4 regions of the Geodermatophilus sp. SYSU D00698 genome follow, and region 2 is predicted to be linked to each of the others. Evidence: riboswitches for the same ligand, from Rfam matches in the RefSeq annotation. Region 2 holds a riboswitch; each other region holds the start of a gene.
What was found. Region 2 has a riboswitch for cyclic di-AMP ahead of ACI8AB_RS12035 (C40 family peptidase). Riboswitches for the same ligand answer to the same signal wherever they lie in the genome.

Region 1: linked by a shared signal. The riboswitch ahead of ACI8AB_RS15375 (hypothetical protein) and the one ahead of ACI8AB_RS12035 (C40 family peptidase) in region 2 are both predicted to bind cyclic di-AMP.
Region 3: linked by a shared signal. The riboswitch ahead of ACI8AB_RS21125 (transglycosylase family protein) and the one ahead of ACI8AB_RS12035 (C40 family peptidase) in region 2 are both predicted to bind cyclic di-AMP.
Region 4: linked by a shared signal. The riboswitch ahead of ACI8AB_RS10520 (C40 family peptidase) and the one ahead of ACI8AB_RS12035 (C40 family peptidase) in region 2 are both predicted to bind cyclic di-AMP.

The regions. Positions count from the first base shown of each region.
Region 1 is NZ_JBJGZD010000016.1:54,483-59,138, forward strand. Features, by position in the region: gene ACI8AB_RS15365 (dihydrofolate reductase family protein) at 1-533, opposite strand, end outside; RNA gene rnpB (RNase P RNA component class A) at 1,160-1,571, opposite strand; cyclic di-AMP (ydaO/yuaA leader) riboswitch at 1,697-1,854, shown strand; gene ACI8AB_RS15375 (hypothetical protein) at 2,113-2,691, shown strand; gene ACI8AB_RS15380 (PIG-L deacetylase family protein) at 2,738-3,457, opposite strand; gene ACI8AB_RS15385 (DoxX family protein) at 3,487-3,846, opposite strand; gene ACI8AB_RS15390 (sulfite exporter TauE/SafE family protein) at 3,871-4,623, shown strand; gene nadA (quinolinate synthase NadA) at 4,627-4,656, opposite strand, start outside.
Region 2 is NZ_JBJGZD010000011.1:55,500-60,155, reverse strand. Features, by position in the region: gene ACI8AB_RS12045 (glycosyltransferase family 4 protein) at 1-278, opposite strand, end outside; gene ACI8AB_RS12040 (M48 family metalloprotease) at 275-1,600, opposite strand; gene ACI8AB_RS12035 (C40 family peptidase) at 1,770-2,951, opposite strand; cyclic di-AMP (ydaO/yuaA leader) riboswitch at 2,968-3,145, opposite strand; gene ACI8AB_RS12030 (hypothetical protein) at 3,302-3,589, opposite strand; gene ACI8AB_RS12025 (D-alanyl-D-alanine carboxypeptidase family protein) at 3,701-4,656, opposite strand, start outside.
Region 3 is NZ_JBJGZD010000032.1:22,901-27,556, forward strand. Features, by position in the region: gene treZ (malto-oligosyltrehalose trehalohydrolase) at 1-1,095, opposite strand, end outside; gene ACI8AB_RS21125 (transglycosylase family protein) at 1,206-1,805, opposite strand; cyclic di-AMP (ydaO/yuaA leader) riboswitch at 1,809-1,943, opposite strand; gene treY (malto-oligosyltrehalose synthase) at 2,193-4,535, opposite strand; gene glgX (glycogen debranching protein GlgX) at 4,532-4,656, opposite strand, start outside.
Region 4 is NZ_JBJGZD010000009.1:54,318-58,973, reverse strand. Features, by position in the region: gene ACI8AB_RS10535 (serine hydrolase domain-containing protein) at 1-38, opposite strand, end outside; gene ACI8AB_RS10530 (DUF3817 domain-containing protein) at 54-371, opposite strand; gene ACI8AB_RS10525 (hypothetical protein) at 474-1,091, shown strand; gene ACI8AB_RS10520 (C40 family peptidase) at 1,064-2,179, opposite strand; cyclic di-AMP (ydaO/yuaA leader) riboswitch at 2,191-2,323, opposite strand; gene ACI8AB_RS10515 (hypothetical protein) at 2,518-2,742, shown strand; partial or broken gene ACI8AB_RS10510 (YhjD/YihY/BrkB family envelope integrity protein) at 2,797-3,612, shown strand; gene ACI8AB_RS10505 (transglycosylase domain-containing protein) at 3,639-4,656, opposite strand, start outside.

The DNA of each region.
Region 1 (4,656 bases), on a different contig from region 2:
ACGCCGCCGGGAAACGTCCGGGTCTCCACCAGGTCCAGGTCCACCCGGTCGTCCAGGGCCGTGAAGAACGGCGTGCCGCCGCCCACCAGGACCGGGTGGGTGACGAGCGCGTACTCGTCGATCAACCCGGCCCGCATGGCCGCCGCGGCGAGGGTGGCGCCACCGACGTCCATGGGACCGCCGTCCCCGGCCTTGAGCCGGGTGATCTCGGTGACGGCGTCGCCGGTGACCAGGCGGGCGTTCCCGTCGACCGCGCTGGTCGTCGAGGAGAACACCACCTTCGGCATGTCCCGCCAGCGGCGGGCGTACTCGATGTGCGCCGGTGTGGCGCCGGGCTGCTGGTCGGCGGTCGGCCAGTGGGAGCTCATCGTCTCCCACAGTCTGCGCCCGTACAGCGCCAGGCCCGTGGCCGCCACCCGGTCGGACCACCACTGGAACAGCTCGTCGCTCGGCACGCTCCAGCCGAGGTCGTCGCCGGGCGCGGCGGTGTAGCCGTCCAGGCTCAGGTTCATGGCGAAGGTCAGTCTCCGCATCGCATGGCCTCCCGTGGGTCGGTGTTCGGCGTACGGACCGACACGGCACGGAGAACTGACCGGTCCGGCCACACCGAGGGCCGGCCGACCACCGCGCCGAGCGGATGCCGCGTACGAGGAGGGGCGACGACCGGCACAGCGCCCCGTGGGACGGGTCGCAGCCTCGTCGTCCGGCCGCTCGACGTCCATGCCGGGGGCGCAGGGGCCGCGTGACGCGGGCCGGATCATCCCGGAGCCGATCGTCGTCAGCACCCGCAGCCGGGAAGAGGGCGAGCCGACCTCGGCCGACGATCGCCGTGACCGACCGACGTCATGACGCCCGCGACGACGTCGAGCCCGCTGCTCCGGCCTCTTGCCGCCCGGCTCGGTCTCCACCCGGAGGTCGGCAGAGCCTCCGGCCCTTCCACGCCGGCCTGCTCACCCGGCACGGGGGGGGTCGGTGACGACCGTCCAGGCCCGGCTCGGGCACGCCGGCGCCGCCGGGACGCTCGTCGCCTGCAGCCGGCTCTGGCCCGGCTCCGGCGACCGGCCGAGGGCCGCCGTCGACCCCGTTCCCGGCCGAGTGGCGGACCCCGCGCGGACCGGCGCCGCGCCCTGACCGCAGACCCGCAGGTCAGGGCGGGCGACGGACGAGTCGGCCTGTACGCCGGGTTCTGTCCTCGGGCGCCTCGCGGCCTCCCGATGGGCGGTCATCCATCTAGGCCCGCCGTTGCCGGCGGGCTCGAGCGGTCCACCCGCAGGCTCGGGCGGGCAGCCCTCGAACGCCTGCGCAGGACGGTGTCCGGTCGCCCGGCCACCGTCCCTTCTCGACCTTGCTCCGGGTGGGGTTTACCGAGCCGCACCGGTCACCCGGTGCGCTGGTGGTCTCTTACACCACCGTTTCACCCTCACCAGCAGCGGACTGCTGGCGGTCTGTTCTCTGTGGCACTGTCCCGCGGGTCACCCCGGGTCGCCGTTAGCGACCACCCTGCCCTGTGGAGCCCGGACGTTCCTCGGCGACGGGGTCTCCCCCGCCGACGCGACCGCCCAGCCGACTCGTCCGTCGTGCCGACCAGTCTACGGACCCCCTCAGCGGAACTGTTCAGTCCGCGCTGCGGGCTCCGGCGGACGCTCCTACGGTGGCTCCGTCCGGCCGGTCGTCACGTCCTCCACCGGGGGAACCGAGCCGGGTGCCGCCGAGTCGCGGCCACTGCGGTGGCCGTGAGCCGGGGACCCACCGCACCACCGGGGTGAGTCCCACCTCCCGGACCCGGGAGGGGGTAGGGCGCAGTTCCCCGCCCGAACCCGTCAGCTGACCCGGTAGGCGGCCACAGGAGAACGGAGATCCACCAGGGGGTGCGCCGACGGCGCCTGCCCCGGCGTGCCCCGCACTCTGCGACGAGCGCCGCGACCCGCCCACCTCCGCCGGTCGCCGCGCCTCCACGGACCGGAAACGACCGGCCTCGCGTCGGCCTGCCCTCCAGCAGCCGCCCGCCGCCCGGCCGCGTCCCGGCCCGTCCCGCAGGTCCCCCCACGCGACGGGTGACCGCCGAGCCACGGACGGCGCCACGCGGAACCGACGTCAGGAGCTCTCCTCGTCATGCCCTCGAACAGCAAGCGCACGATCCGCCGGACCCTCACGGCCGGCGCCCTCGCCGTCGCCTTCGGCCTCAGCGGCCAGTCGGTGGCCCAGGCCGACTGGGACGGCCCCCGCCGGGACGGGTCGAACGGCTGGTCCCAGGACCGGGGAGGAGCCGCGGCGCCCGCGCCAGCGGCCCCCGCCGCCCCCGCGGCCGCACCCGCCGCCCCCGCGGCGGTGTCCACGAACCTCAGCGGCGCGCCCACCGCCTCCTCGACCTCCTACAGCGCCTGGGCGGCGCACGTCCGCCCCGTCGTCGCCGAGGTCGCGCAGCGGTGCGGGGTGTCCACCGTGCTCACCCGTCCCGGGCACTCCCCCACCCAGCAGCTCGCCGCGGACTTCATGGTCTACGCCGACTCCGCCAAGGGGAACGCCGTCGCCCAGTACGTCCTCGACAACGCCGCGCGCATGGGCGTCGACTACGTCATCTGGAAGCAGCGGATCTTCGTGATCGGGAGCTCCGGCTGGCGGGCGATGGAGGACCGCGGGTCCCCCACCGCCAACCACATGGACCACGTCCACGTGAGCTTCAACCCCTGACCGGCCCGGACGCGGCCCCGGGCGCACCCCGGGGCCGCGTCCGGCCTCAGCCGGCGTACAGCGCGAAGCCGGCCACCCGCCGGCCGTCGACGACCGGGGTCGCCGTGTCGACCTGTCGCCGGGCCTGCTCCTCGACCGGGTCGGCCGACAGCGCCTGCAGGTAGCGGCGGTGCTCGGCCAGCGAGGCCACCGCCCGGTCGACGACGTCGGTCACGTCGACGGTGTGCGTGACCCCCACCGGCGTGGAGACGGCGGTCCAGCGCACCCCGCGCCAGGGCTCCGGGTCGGCGAGCTCGGCGAAGATCCACTCGTTGGCCGCGTCGCCGACGGCGTCGACCACCGCCCGGCCCAGCACCCGGTGGTCGGCGCTGTTCCAGTAGCCGAGCGGGGCGCCCGGCGGCGTCCACGTGTCGCCGAAGTGCAGCGTGACCACGAGGTCGGGGCGGTGCCGCCGGATCGCCGCCGCGACCGCCCGCCGCAGGTCCAGCCCCTCGGTCAGCCGCCCGTCGGGGTGGCCGAGGAACTCGACCACCGACACGCCGACCACCGCGGCCGCGGCCCGCTGCTCGCGCTCGCGCAGCGGCCCGGCGGCCTCCGGCGGCAGCCCGGCGATGCCGGCCTCGCCGCTGGTGGCCATCACGTACCGGACGTCGCGCCCGGCCGCCGTCCACGCCGCGACGGCGGCCGCGCAGCCGTACTCCACGTCGTCGGGGTGGGCGGCGACGACCAGGGCGCGCTGCCAGTCCTCGGGGAACGCCTCCGTCATGCGGGCAGTCTGCCCGCGGCCGCTGACGCTCAGCGCCCCCGGGCCACCCGGAGCGCCGCGGCGGTCATCGGCACCTGCAGCAGCAGCCGGACCGCCGCCGCGGCCAGCACCACCGGGCGCCCGCGCGCCACGCGGAGGTGGTGCAGGTGGGCCGGCACGAACGACGCCAGGAGCGCGGCCGCGGCCCGTCCCCCGGCCCGGCGGCTCGCCGGCGCGGCCAGCAGCGCGGCGGTGCCGACCTCGGCGACCCCGCTGCCGAGCACCCAGGCGCGGGCGTCGCCGAGCTCGGGTGGCACCAGCCACTCGAACGTCCGCGGCCGCACCAGGTGCAGCACGCCGGAGCCGCCGAGGGCGGCGGCCAGCCAGGTCGCCGGGGCGGGGAGTCGCACCCATCGACCGTAGGCTGGCGCCCCGTGACGGCCGCGGACCTCCTGATCGCGGCCGCGGTGGCCCTGGGCGCGGGAGCGGTCAACTCGATCGCCGGCGGCGGGTCCCTGATCCTCTTCCCCACCCTCGTCGGGCTGGGCCTGGGCACCGTGGCGGCCAACGTCACCAACTCGGTGGCGCAGTGGCCGGGCTACCTCGGCGGGATGGCCGGGTTCCGCCGCGAGTACGCCGGTCAGCGCGACCGGCTGGTGCGGCTCGGTGCGGTCTCGGCGCTGGGCGGCGTCGCCGGCAGCGTGCTGCTGCTGACCACGCCGAGCGAGGCGTTCGACGTCGTCGTGCCCGTGCTCGTGCTGCTGGCCAGCCTGCTGCTCGCGGTGCAGCCGCTGCTCACCCGCCGGCTGCGCGACCGCGACGACGGCGCCGTCCGCGACCCGTGGTGGCTGTACCTCGCGCTGTTCCTCGCCACCGTCTACGGCGGCTACTTCGGCGGCGCGCTCGGCGTCATCCTCGTCGGGGTGCTCGGGACGGCACTGCACCGGCTGCCGCTGGCCAACGCGCTGAAGTCGGCGTTCTCCGCGGTGACGGCGACGGTCACGCTGGTCGTGTTCGGCGTCTTCGGGCCGGTGGCCTGGCAGGTGGTCGCCGTCGCGGCGCCGGCCAGCCTGGTCGGCGGGTTCCTCGGCGCACGGGTGGCCGGCCGCATCCCCGCGACGCCGCTGCGGGTGCTGATCGTGGTCTTCGGCGTCGCGGTGTCCGTCTACCTCTTCACGCGGATCTGAGCGTCACTCACCGCCGCGGCCGGGCTCGCCGAT
Region 2 (4,656 bases):
GCCGCGCCGAAGAAGGCGGTGTCGCAGCCGTGCTCGGCGGCCAGGGCCGTCGCGGCCCGGGCGGTCGCCGGCGTGGGCAGCAGCACCGCCGTCCGCTGCCGGACCACCCGGTAGGGCAGCCGCGCGTCGTACGCCTCCCAGCCCGGTGAGCGGGAGGCCAGCACGACGAGGGAGTCCGGCGGTCGGCGCTCGAGCAGCGCCGCGACGAAGGTCTGGATGCCGCCCTGCCGCGGCGGGAAGTCGTTGGTCACGACGAGCGTGCGGCCGCGGTCGCTCACCGGTCGCCCAGCCGCAGCCAGTCCTCGGCCATCGCGACCCGCTCGGCCGCCGTCGGGTGGGAGCCGAAGAACCACTGCCACGGCGCCGGCGGGCTCGGGTCGGAGACGTTGGTCTCGGCCAGCCGGCGCTGCATCTCGATGAACGCGGCGGCGTCCCGGGTGAGGTCGAGCGCGGCCAGGTCCGCCCGGGCCTCGACGTGCCGGGAGACCAGGTTCCGCACCGGCGTCGACACGAGGGACCCCACCGCGACGAGGAGCAGCACCAGCGGCACCACGCGCGGGTCGCCCGCCGAGTCCGCGCCGGCGCGGCGCAGCAACGGCGCCCAGGTCAGGAGCCAGCCGAGCAGGGCGACGGCGGCGGCCGCGCCGAGCGCCCCGATGAGCGTGCCGGTCAGGACGTCGTCGGTGGCCACGTGCCCGAGCTCGTGGGCGACGATCGACTCGATCTCGTCCGGGGGGACGTCGGCCAGCAGCGTGTCGTAGAGCACCACCCGGCGGGTCGAGCCGAACCCGGACACGTAGGCGTTGAGCGACGTCGTCCGCCGGGACGCGTCGGCGACCAGGACGTCCTCGACCGGGGAGCCGCTCTCCTCGGCCAGCCGGAGCAGGTCGGTGCGCAGCTCGCCGGCCGGCAACGGCGTGAAGCTGTTGAACGCGGGCTCGATGACCACCGGGTGGAGGAAGGAGCCGACGACGACCAGCGCGGCCGCGCCGCAGGCCGCCCACGCCCACCAGGCGCGGGGGGCGCGGCGGGCCAGCGCGACGAGCACCAGCAGGCCCAGGGCGGTGAGCCCGGCGTCGATGGCGGTGGAGACCGCGACGTCGCGCAGCCACAGCGGCCAGGAGCGCGTGGACAGCCCGTAGCGGTGCCGCACGACCTCGCCGTAGGCGGAGATCGGCAGCGTCGCCAGCCGGCCGACGACGACCAGCGTGACCGTGCCGAGCAGCACGGTGAGCGGCCAGCGGCGGCCTCCCGCCCGGCCGACCGCGGTGACCAGGCGGCTGCCCAGGCGGGTGAGGCCGAGCAGCGCCGAGACCGCGAGCCCGAGCACCAGGTTGGTCAGCGACGCGGGACGGATGTCGGCGGCGAGGGCCTCGGCGCGGCGGACGACCTCGGCGGGCAGCCCGGCGTCGTCGGTGACCGGGGAGGCGCCGCCGGGCGGGGTGGGCAGCGGCGTCCAGGGCGTCCGGAGCGCGATGACGAGGACGAGCGCCGCGCCGAGCACGAGCGCGACCAGCAGCGCGGCCCGGCGGGAGCCGGTGCGGTCGGGCCGGGTGGCCTCGGGGCCGGGGCGGGTGCTCGTCCCGCCCGCCCTGCCCACCCGGCCGATCCTAGGCGCGCGCCGGTGCCGCACCGTGCGCTCCCCCGGCGGACGCCGAGGGCCGGCGACCCGTCCGGGTCACCGGCCCTCGGCCGCGCGACGTGCTGGAACGGCCTCCCTGCAGGGCCCGCCGCGAGCTCGCGAGCGGTGGGGGCAGGGAGGTCCTCCGTCAGGCGATGCGGCGCATGGCGGTGATGCCGCCCATCGAGTCGACCGACACGACCTTCACCGGCTGCCCCGACGTGGAGGCGTGCACCATCTGGCCGTTGCCGATGTACATCGAGACGTGGCTGACCGGGCTGTAGTAGAAGATCAGGTCACCCGGCTGCAGGTCCGCCCGCGAGACGGCGGTGCCCATGCGCGACTGCATGCTGCTGGAGTGCGGGAGGCTGATGCCGGCCGCGGCGTAGGCGTACTGGGTCAGGCCCGAGCAGTCGAAGGCGTTCGGCCCGCCGGCGCCCCACACGTAGGGGTCGCCCACCTGGGCCAGCGCCGTCTGCACCGCGGTCTGCGCGGCACCGCTGCCGCCGCTGCCCGCCGACGGCGCCGGGGCCGCAGCGGGGGCCGCGGCCTGCGTGCCCGCGGTGGTCGGCGCGCTCTCCTCACCCGCGCCGCCGGGCCCGGCCTGCGCGCCCGCGGCCAGGCCGGCCTCCTGCGCGGCGAGCGCGGCTTGCCGCTGCGCCTCGGTGAGCGCCGCGAACTGCGCCTGGTAGTCCGCGATGTCGCCCTGGAGTTGCGCCTCCTGGGCGCTCAGGTCGTCGAGGGTGCGCTGCGCCCCGGTCTCGGCGGCCTCGGCGTCGGCCTGCGCCTGCCGGGCGGCGGCGGCCGCCTCGTTCACCTGGTCGAGGACCGAGGTGGTGTGGTCGGCGATCTGGCCGAGGGTGGCCAGCGAGGCGACGAAGTCCTCGGCCGAGTCGCTGGTCATCAGCAGGTCGAGCCCGGCGAAGCCGTCGCCGTTGCCGGCGGTGTAGGCGCTGCGGGCCACCTCGCGGATCCGGCCGTCGAGGTCCTGCAGCCGGTCCTGCGCCTCGGCGGCGGCCCGGTCGGCCTCGTCGGCGGCGGCCTGCTGCTGGGCGAGTACCTCGCGGGCCTCGTTGACCTGCTCGGTGACGACCTCGAGCCGGTGACCGGCCTCGGCGGCGAGCTGGGCGGCCTGCTCCGGGGTGCCGGCCCGCTCGGGGTCGGCGGCCGCGGTGCCGGACAGCAGGGTGAGGGTCAGCGCGGCGGTGGTGCCGACCAGGGTGACCCGGCCGAGGCGGCGGGCCCGCGACGGGCGGTGCGGGCCGGCGATCCGGGTGGTGGGTGTGGACTTCTCGCGTGCATGCCCCAGGGCAGGGCGGGGGGTCGCCACGGGCGGCGGCTCTCCGTTTCTTCCTCAGCAACCGCCTACCGAGTTAGCTGACGGGTTCGGGCTGGGAAGACGTGCCCTATCTCCGCGCCCCGGTCGGGACCGGCGCGCGAGAACTCACCCCAGTGCTGCGGTGGGTCCCCGGCTCACCTCGCGCACCTCCGGGAGGGCGTCCGGTGACTCGGCGGTGTCGGCCGAGGTCACCCTGCGTCGGGTGACGACCACCCGGCCGGACGGCGCCACAGTACGGACGTGATGCAGTTGTGACAAACGGGAGGTGCGGGAACTGTGAGAACACACACGGTCAGCAGCCGCGCCACTCCGGTGCGTACCCGATCGGGTGTCCGCGCCGGTCAGCCCGTGCGCCGGCGCCCGTCCCGCGACGGCCGGTGCCGCAGGGGTGGCACCAGGCCGCCCTCGGCCAGCGCCCGCACGGCCCGCCGCTCGACGTCGTCGAGCTCCACGACCACGCCCGGGCGCGGCAGTGCGCCGTCCGCCGTCCGGGCCGCCGGGACGGGTGGCACCGGCAGCAGCACGGGGCCGGTGTCCCGCTCCGCGGGCGGGGCGCCCAGCAGGGCGGTGACGACGCAGTCGGCGCAGCCGGCGCCGCGCGCGGTGCACGAGTCGCAGTCGATGAGCATGGCCGTGTCCCTCCGGTTCTCCGGCCGCGCCGCCCGGTGCCGGGCCGCGGTCGGGACGGGTCTCCCTGTCGGTTGACCAGCACGCTAGGGACGGCCACCGACAGTCCCGGCTCAGCCGCCCGCGTACTCCCAGTGCCAGGGCTCCTCGCGGCCGTTGCCCGGGTCGGCCCAGGTCGGGTGCAGCCACCCGAACCGGCCGGCGTTGGCGACCATCCACGCGTACTGCGGTGTGCCGAAGCCGTCGATGCCGCCGCACAGGTCGACCGCCAGCCCCCAGCCGTGGTTGCTGGTGCCCGGGACCGCGGCCAGCGCCGGCTTCTCCCCGTACAGGCGGACCTGGCCGGCGTAGGTGCGGTAGGAGTCGGTGATGCAGATCGGCTGCCCGAACGCCGACGCGAACGCCGCGCTCATCGCCCGCCAGGCCGCCGCGGCGTCGCAGCGCAGCGAGTGGCCGCCCACCCCGATCGGGCACAGCGCGCTCGGCGGGATGAGGCCGTTGGGGTAGCCGCCCCAGGCCCGGGCGCCGTCGAAGCTCGGCGGGTAGACGGTGTTGCCGCACTCGACCCGCAGGGCTCCGCCGACCGGACCGGGGGCGGGCACCTCCGGCCGCGGGCCGAGGCTCGGCCGCCCGACGTGGACCACCTGGTCGGCCGGCAGCCGGCGGACGACGACGGCGCCGGCCCGGGCGTCGGCGGCGAGCACGGTCTGCGCGTCCAGCGCGATGCCGACGTGCCCCAGGCCCGCCTCGGGGGTCCCGAGGAAGACCAGGTCGCCGGGCAGGACGTCGGCCGGGTCGACGGGCGTGCTGACCGCGAACAGGCCGGCCTGGTCGGCGGGCAGGTCGATGCCCGCGTCCCGGTAGACGGTGGAGACCAGCGAACCGCAGTCCCAGGAGTCCGGGCCGGCCGTCCCCGGCGCGTAGGGCCGGCCGAGGGCGTCCATGGCCGCGGTCACCGCGGCCAGCGTCTCGGCGGGCAGCACGAGCAGCGACACCGGCCGGCGCGGCAGCTGCGCGGCGCCGCGCTGGGCGCCGCCGGCGGCCGCGCCGATCGGGGTGAGCCCCGCGG
Region 3 (4,656 bases), on a different contig from region 2:
CACCGGCCGGCCGTGCGAGCGGCGGCGGAAGCTGGACCACGTGCCGTCGTGGAAGAAGGCGCCGGTGAGGGTCTTGGCCAGCCCGGCGAGCCCGGCCTCGGCGAAGTCGCCGTAGTAGCCCTGCCCCTCCCCGGTGAGCGTCGCGTGCAGCGCGTGGTGGAAGTCGTCGCTCCACTGGGCGTGGATGCCGGTGCCGCCGGCCACCCGGGGGGTGACCACCCGGGGGTCGTTCAGGTCGCTCTCGGCGATGAGCGTCAGCGGCCGGCCGACGGCGACCGAGAGCCGGTCGACCTCCTGCGCCATCTCCTCGAGCACGTGTGTGGCGCGCTCGTCGACCAGCGCGTGGACGGCGTCCAGCCGCAGCCCGTCGACGTGCATGTCGCGCAGCCACATCAGGGCGTTGTCGAGGATGTAGCGGCGGACCTCGTCGGAGTCCGGCCCGGACAGGTTGACCGACTCGCCCCAGGTGTTCGCGCCGCCCTCCGAGAAGATCGGCATGAACAGGGGCAGGTAGTTCCCCGACGGGCCCAGGTGGTTGTAGACGACGTCCTGGATGACGCCGATCCCGCGCTGGTGGCAGGCGTCGACGAACCGCTGGTAGGCCGCGGGGCCGCCGTAGCTCTCCTGCACCGTGTACCAGAGGACGCCGTCGTAGCCCCAGTTGTGCGTGCCGTCGAAGCCGTTGACCGGCAGCAGCTCGACGAAGTCGACGCCGAGGTCGGCGAGGTGGCCCAGCCGGTCGATGGCCGAGTCGAGGGTGCCCTCGGGCGTGAACGTGCCGACGTGCAGCTCGTAGACGACGCCGCCGGCGAGCGGGCGCCCGGTCCAGGCGGTGTCGCCCCACGCGTACGCCGACGGGTCGAACCGGCGGGACAGGCCGTGCACGCCGTCGGGCTGGCGGCGCGAGCGCGGGTCGGGGCGGGGCGTGTCGTCGTCGCCGAGCAGGTAGCCGTAGTCGGACTCCGGGCCGGCCTCGACCTCGGCCCGCCACCAGCCGTCGTCGTCGCGGCTCATGTCGTGCACCGTGCCGTCGACCTGCAGGCGCACACGCTCGGGCACGGGCGCCCAGACGGCGAACTCGACGGGTGCGGACATGCGGGGGCCTCCCAGCGGTAGTGCGGCTGACCGGTCCCTCTTGCCCGCTGCGGGCGCGGTCAACCGCGAGCGGCAGCCGGGGGAGCGGGTCCCCCGGCTGCCGCCCCGGGTCACGGCAGCTGCAGGACCTGCCCGACGTGGATGACGTCCGGGTCGCTGACGGTGCCGCTGTTGGCCGACCAGAGGGCCTTCCAGCCGCCCTCGACGCCCTGGTCCCGGGCGATCGTGCCCAGCGTGTCGCCGGACCGGACGGTGTACGAGCCGCCGGAGGCCCCGGCGGCGGACTCCCCGGCCCGGGCGGCCGTGTCCGGCTCGGCCGGCGCGGGCGCGGCGGCGGGCTCGGCGGCCGGCGAGCCCGCCGCCGGGGCGCCCGGGTCCAGGCCCTTGCCGCAGGTGGGCCAGGCGCCCGGGCCCTGGACGTCGAGGGTGCGCTCTGCGACGGCGATCTGCTGCGCCTTGGTGGCCAGGTCGGCGCGCGCGGCGTACTCGGTGCCGCCGAAGGCCGCCCAGGTGGACTGGCTGAACTGCAGGCCGCCGTAGTAGCCGTTGCCGGTGTTGATGCTCCAGTTGCCGCTGGACTCGCACTGGGCGACGGCGTCCCAGTCGTTGGGAGCGGCGGCCGAGGCCGGGCCGGCGGTGACGCCGATCGCGGCCGCGGCCACGCCGGTCGTCACGAGGGCACGGCGGAGCAGGGACGTGGACGTGCGCATGGGGGATCTCCGATCCGCCGCCTGCGAGGTGAGCTGTCGGGTTCGGAGCGATCGGTGCCCCGGCCGCACGGCGTGCGGCTTCACCCCGAGGCGCTGCGTCCGGTCCCCCCGTGACCGCGGTGCAGGCGCCGAAGTGGGTCCCCCACCCCCGTCCTGGCTGTGCTCGAGGAACGGAGCCCGGCGGACGGGGTTCGGCGGACCGGCTCCGGCACGCGGCAGTCGGTTGGCCCGCGTGCGGTCGCAAAGGTAACGGGAGCATCACGAGACGGCACACCGGCACCACCCGTCACGGCGTGTCGCCCGGCCCGTGCCGGGCGGCGCGCACGAGATCGCCGGCAGGGGCCGCAGGTCACGGCGGCGCCGGCAGGCGCCGCCGTGACCTCCGTCTCAGTCCCGGACGAGCAGGGCCACCGGCAGCCGGGCCAGCAGCTCGCCGACGGGCGCTCCGCCGGCGTCGGAGACGACCCGCGTGCCGGTGAGCACGTCGCGCCACGCGCCGGTCGGCAGCGTCAGCGCGGTGTCGCCCCAACCGGTGGCGGCCAGCGCCACCGGCAGCCGGGTCGCCACGGTCACCGCGCCGCCCTGCTCCCCGGACCCACGGTCGAAGGCGACGACGTGCTGCGCGGCGGACCCGGTGGCCGCCACGGGGGTGTAGCCGGTGAACAGCTCCGGGGAGTCCCGCCGCAGCCGCAGCGCCCGCGAGACGACGAGCAGCTTGGCCGCGCCGGTGTCGTCGACCTCCGGCACCTCCCCGCCGTCGAGCCGGGCCAGCAGCGCGCGCCGCTCGTCGTAGTCGACCGGGCGGCGGTTGTCGGGGTCGACGAGCGAGTGGTCCCACAGCTCGGTGCCCTGGTAGACGTCCGGGACGCCGGGCATCGTCAGCTGCAGCAGCTTCTGCGCCAGCCCGTTGGACCGGCCGGCCGGGCCGATCCGCGCGACGAAGGCCTCGATCTCGCGGTTCGTGGCCTCGTCGTCGTAGGCGGCGTCGACCATCGCGTGCAGCTGCGCCTCGAACGCCTCGTCGACGTCGGTCCACGTCGTCGACTGCCCGGCCTCGCGGGCGGCCTTCTCGGCGTAGGCGTGCGCCCGCTCGCGGGACAGCGGCCACGCGCCGACCAGGTTCTGCCACACCAGGTGCGCCAGCGGCCGGTCGGGCAGCGGGTGGCGGGACAGCCAGCCGCGGACCAGGTCCGCCCACTCCGTCGGCACCTCGGCGAGGACGGCCAGGCGCGCCCGGGTGTCCTCGCTGCGCTTGGTGTCGTGCGTGGTGAGCGTCGTCATCGACTCCGGCTTGCGCTCCAGCCGCCGCGCCTGCGCCTCGTGGAACTCCTCCGGGGTGCTGCCGAAGCGCGCCGGGTCGCCGCCGACCTCGTTGAGCACCACGAACCGCGCCCACCGGTAGTAGGCGCTGTCCTCGACGCCCTTGGCCATCACCGGGCCGCTGGTCTGCTCGAACCGGGTGGCCGCCTCGGTGCCGGCCTGCGCCAGGACCGGGTGCAGCGCGTCGACCGCGGCGACCAGGTCGGGACGGCGGTCGCGGACGTCGCCCACGGCGGCGTCGAGGTGCTCGCGGCCGTCGGGCAGGTAGGTGCGGTAGACGGAGAAGGAGGCCAACAGCTCGGCCAGCGCCTCCTTCTCCGTCTCCACGTCGACGCCCGGCAGCTCGCCGATCACGCGCACCAGCCGGGCGACCTCCGAGCCGAGGATCCCGTCGGTCACCTCGCGCTTGCAGTCGTGCACCAGCTGCCCGTAGTCGACCGCCCGGCCGGACAGCTCGGTGTCCAGCGCGGTCAGCGCCGCCTCGCCGGCCGGGTCGACCAGGACGTCGTCGACCTCGGCCAGCGCGTCGTAGCCGGTGGTGCCGGCCGCCCGCCAGCTCTCCGGCAGGTCCTCGCCGGGCTCGAGGATCTTCTCGACCACCGTCCACCGGCCGCCCGACGCCTCGGCCAGCCGGTCCAGGTAGCCCTTGGGGTCGGCCAGGCCGTCGGGGTGGTCGATGCGCAGCCCGTCGACGGCGCCGTCGGCCACCAGCCGCAGCACCAGCTCGTGGGTGGCCCGGAAGACCTCCGGGTCCTCCACGCGCAGCCCGGCGAGGGTGTTGATCGCGAAGAAGCGCCGGTAGTTGAGGTCGGCGTCCGCGCGCCGCCAGTCGACCAGCTCGTAGTGCTGCCGGTCGTGCACCTCCTGCGGGGTGCCCTCGCCGGTGCCGGGCGCGATCGGGAAGCGGTTGTCGTAGTAGCGGAGCTCGCCGTCGACGACCTCGAGCTTCTCGACGTCGTCGGCCGACCCCAGCACCGGGATGCGGATGCGCCCGCCGCCGAAGTCCCAGTCGACGTCGAACGCCGACGCGTGCGCGCTGTCGCGCCCGTGCTGCAGCACGTCCCACCACCACGGCGCCTCGGCCGGGTCGGCCACGCCCATGTGGTTGGGCACCAGGTCGAGCACCAGGCCCAGCCCGTGCTCGTGCAGCGCGGCGACGAACCGGTCGAAGCCCTCCTGCCCGCCCCGCGGCTCGTCGACGTGCGCGTGGTCGACGGTGTCGTAGCCGTGCGTGCTGCCCGCGGCCGAGCGCAGCAGCGGGGAGGAGTAGGCGTGCGTGACACCGAGGTCGGCGAGGTAGCCGGCCACGGCCGCGGCGTCGTCGAGGGTGAACTCGGCGGTCACCTGCAGCCGGTAGGTCGCCGCGGGGGTGGCCCGCCGGCGCTCGAGGTCGTCGTCGGCCTGGCTCACGGGGCCGCCTGCAGCACGACGGTGGCGCGGGCGGCCACGGTGACCACGTCGCCGGCCTTCACCTGCACCGGCTCCACCTCGCCCAGCTCCGCGGTGTCGACGACGACCGTCCAGCCCTCGG
Region 4 (4,656 bases), on a different contig from region 2:
AGGGTGCGGGCGGTCGAGGGCAGCACGGGCTCCGGCATGACCGGAACGGTAGGTCAGGCGCGGACGGGCGCCGCCAGCCGCCCGGTGCGCCCGGCCCAGCGCTCGAACACCACGGTGACCAGCGGCGGGATCGAGGCGGCCAGCGCGAGCAGCGTCGTCCACCGGGACCAGCCGAGCACCCGCGCGGCGACCAGCGCCACGACCACGTAGGCGATGAACACCGCGCCGTGGACCGGCCCGAACACCTGGACGCCGACCTCCGAGGTCCCCGGCACGTACTTGACGTACATGCCGGCCAGCAGGCCGAGCCAGGAGAGGGCCTCGGCGACGGCGACGACGCGGAAGGCCAGGGCGACGGTGCGGGGGTTCATCGGTGCGCGGTCCTCGGGTCGGGGGTGGTTCCGGAGGGTCAACGCGGCAGCGGGCGCCGGCGTCCCGGTCGCGGGGTGTGAGGTGCGTGGCAGGGTCGGGCCGTGCGGGGTCTGGCGCGGCGGGAGTTCTGCCTGGTCCTGCTGCGCCGGATGGCCGACCTGCGGCCGGACCTGGTGGCCGCGGCGCTGCCCCGGCTGGGCGCGACCCGAGCCGAGGCGCACGCGGCGCACACCCGATGGCAGGCGCTGCACCACGCCCGGCGGGCACCGCGCGGCCTGGCGCTGCGCACCGCCGTCCTCGGGCCGGCCGCGGAGGTGGAGGACCGCCGGTTCGGCGACCTGGCCCTCGAGGCCCGGCGCTGGCCGTTGCCGCTGTGGCCGCACCTGCGCTGGGAGGTGCTGTCGGCCCCCGGCGGCAGCGTGCTGCACGAGCACCTGGTGCGGGCGCCGGGCTCCCCGGTCCCGCCGGCGGCCGACGGGCGGCTGCGGGTGTGGGAGCACGTGGTGGCCGACGTGAGCGGCCTGCCCGGCGCGCAGGAGGTGGACCCGCGGGTCGTCACCCGCTGGGAGGTGCGGCTGCCGTCGGGCGCGACGGCGGCCTTCGTCTGGGGCCTGCTGCAGCAGGTGCGGGCGGGACGGAGTCCCGGCACCCGAGGAGGGGCTGCCGGGGCTCCGTCGGCTGACGCTGCGCGTCAGCCGACGCGGCGGGCGCCGGCGTAGCCGCCCATCGCGTCGATGCTGGCGACCTTGACGACGTCGCCCGACGTCGGCGCGTGCACCATCTGGCCGTTGCCGATGTAGATGCCCACGTGGCTCACCGGGCTGTAGAAGAAGACCAGGTCACCGGGCTGCAGGTTCGCGCGGGAGACCGCGGTGCCCATCGTCGACTGCATCCTGCTGGAGTGCGGGAGGCTGATCCCCGCGGCGCGGAAGGCGTACTGGGTGAGGCCGGAGCAGTCGAACGAGCTCGGGCCGGCGGCCGCCCACACGTAGGGCTTGCCGCGCTGGGCCATGGCGGTGGCGACGACGGTCCCGGCGACGCCGCTGGCCGGCGCGGCCGCCGCGGCCGGCTCCTCGGCGGAGGAGGACGCGGAGGACGACGCGGTGTCCTCGCGCTCCTCGTCGCGGCTGGCGCGGGAGTCCTCGGCGGCGTGCGCCGCGGCGGCGGCCTCGAGGGCGGCGCGCCGCTCCTCGGCGCTCAGCCGGGCGTAGTCGGCCTGGTAGGCGGCGATCTGCGCCTCGAGGTCGGCTTGCTGGGCGGCGACGGCGTCGTACTGGCGCTGCGCCTCGGCGGCGGCCTCGGCGGCGGCGGCCTGCGCGGCGGTGGCGGTCTCGGTGGCGGCCGCGGCCTGGCCGAGCAGCTCGCCCTGGTAACCGGCGACGCCCTGCAGCAGGGTGACGCGGTTGACGAACTCGTCGGCGTCCTCGCTGGTCATGAGCGCCTGCAGCGAGCCCATGCTGTCGCCGGTGTAGGCCGACCGGGCGATCCCGATCACCTGCTGCCGCGCGGTGTCCACGGCGGCCTGGGCGGCGGCCAGCTGCGCGGCGGCGGCGCCGGCGGCGGCCTGCTGGGCGGCGAGCGCCTCGCGGGCCTCGTTGAACTGCTCGGTGACGGCCTCGAGCTCGTGGCCCCGGGCGGCGACCAGCTGCGCGGCCTCGGCGGCCGACGTCGGCTCCTCCGCCCCGGCCGGCACCGGGACGGCCCCCAGCCCGAGACCGATGCCGAGGGCGCCGACGAGCGCGAGGGCGGCGCGGCGGCCGCGGCCGGTCGCGGGCGTGCCGGGGACGGACGTGCGCAGGGACGCCACGCGGCGGTCTCTCCTTCTCCCAGGCCGCCTACCGGGTTAGCTGACGGGTTCGGGCGTGGAGTCGCCCGGCGCGTGCGGACACGCGCTACACCCCAGGACTGCGATGGGTCCCCGGCCCGGTCTCCGCTGCGGGAGGACCGGCTCGACGGCGTCCACGGGGTGTCACCCGGACTGGTGACGGAGCGCCCCGTTGGACACACTCAGCGTAAGGTCCGTGACCGGCGTGTGACAATCACCCCGGTGTAATTACATCGGTCACGAACGGTCACCAGGCGACTCCGGGAGGTTCCCGACCCCCGCCGGTTTGCGCGGCCGTGGGGACGTGTACCGATTGCTGCATGTCCTCTTCCACGCGGATGCGCCTGGCCCGGCCGCTCGTCGTGCTCGCCCTGTTCGGCTCCCTGGTCGCCTGCGGCGACAACACCGACTTCTCCCGCGGCCCGACCAACTGCGACTCCGCCGGCGGCAACGCCAGCAACGAGAACGACGCCAGTTGCCAGGAGACCGGCCAGAACCCGGGCAACGACGCCCCCACCACCGACGACGCGAGCACCGACGACTGAGCGCCGTCCGGTCCCCGGCGGGCGCCGGGCCGCCGGGACTGGTGGCATGGGCGGGTGAGCCCGGCACGCAGGTGGACGGCGACCCGGTTGCGGGTCGAGACGCGCGCCCTGCTGGCCGGTGCCCGGCGCCTGCTGCGCGGCCGTGACCTCGCGCTGATCGGCGCGGGCCTGACCTTCTACGCCGGCATCGCGGTGGTGCCGCTGGTGCTGGTCTCCGTCCGGCTGACCGCGCTGGCCACCTCGGCCGGGGAGGTCCGCGCGCGCAGCGAGCGGCTGACCGAGCTGCTGCCGGAGTCACTGGGCGCGCCGGACGCGGTGGCCCGGCTGGTCGACGCCGGCGTCCGGCTGGACCTGCTGGGGTTCGCGCTGGCGCTGCTGCCGCTGTCGCTGTACGGCGAGGGGCTGCGGCGGGCGCTGATGCGGTTCAGCCAGCGGCGGGAGAACCTCACCGGCTGGCGCGGCCGGCTGCTCACCCTGCCCCTGGTCGTGGTGACGCCCCTGCTGCTGTACCCGCTGCTGCTGGCCGCCACGGCCATGGCCGACCTGGCCCGCGAGGACGGCGCCGGGCCCGTGATCGGGCGGTTCGCCGTCGGCTACTACTCGGTGCTGTTCGTGCTGACCGTGCCCATCCTCTGGGGCTACGGCGTGGTGGCCGGCGGCCGGCGCCGGTGGGGCGCGCTGGTCAGCGGCGCGCTGTTCACCGCCGCCTGCCTGTCCGGCTTCCTGCAGGGCTTCGTGCTGTTCCTGTCGCTCCCCCTGGACCTCGGCGCGCCCTTCGGCGGCCTGGTGGTCGTCGGGGCGGTGGTCGCCATCGGCCTGTGGCTGTTCCTGCTGCACCTGGTCCTGCTGGCCGGGTGGCTGCTCACCCAGTCCCTCGACGCGCGGCTGGGGCGGCGTCAGGCCGTCGGCCGCCAGGGGGAGCCGGGCGGCGGGGCCTCCGTGGCGGGCGCGGCGGGCGGGGGCGGCGGCGTGGCCGGTGCGGTCCGCGGCTCCGTGGCCGGTGGCGGCGGCTCCGGCGTCTGGGGCGGCTCCGGCGCCGGGGGCGGGGGCGGGGACGTCGGCGGGGTCGTGCCGGGCGGCGTCGTCCCGGGCGCGGGCGGCGGCCCGGTCGGGGGCGCGGGCGCCGGCTCCGTGGGGGGCGCGGGCTCGGGCGCCGGTTCCACGTAGTCGCTGCCGTTGCTCACCAGGATCGACACCAGCTGGCCGGGCACGGCGCGGCCGCCGCGCGGCGGGCTGGTGCCCAGGAGGGTGCCGGCCGGCTCGTCGCTGTCGACGCGCACCGTCCGCGCGGTGAACCCGGCGTCGGCGAGGGCCCGCTCGCAGGCCCGGACGCCGGAGCAGCCGGGCACCGGGCGGGTGTTGCCGTTCTGCACGGTCTCGTCCGCGGGCGGGAACTCGCCGCTGCCGCGCGCGGTGAGGATCGGCTCCATCGCGTCGTGCCAGATGGTGGCGCCCTTGCCGCCACCGAAGCCGCCGACGTCCTCGTTGCGCTTGGGGTTGAGGACCATGACGCTCGCGGTGATCTCGGGCGTGTAGCCCACGAACGCCACCGAGTAGTTGTCCTGCGAGGTACCGGTCTTGCCGGCGATCTGGTGGCCGCGGACGTAGGCGCGCGCCCCGGTCTGCCCCGGGTTCCCCGGCTCGACGTCCTTGCGCAGCATCTGGTTCATCGTGTTGGCCACGCCCGTTGGGATCGCCTCGGGCGTGCACCGGTCGCCGACCGCGAGCGGTTCGCCGTCGGCGCCGACCGCCGGTTCCCCGTTCCGGTCGAGGACGGCGGTCACCGGGACGACGTCGCACTGCGTGCCGCCGGCGGCGAACGTCGAGTAGGCGCTGGCCAGCGCCAGCGGGCTGGTCGCCTCGGCGCCGAAGGTGAACGACCCGCGGTTCTCGTCGATGATCTGCTGGGCCAGC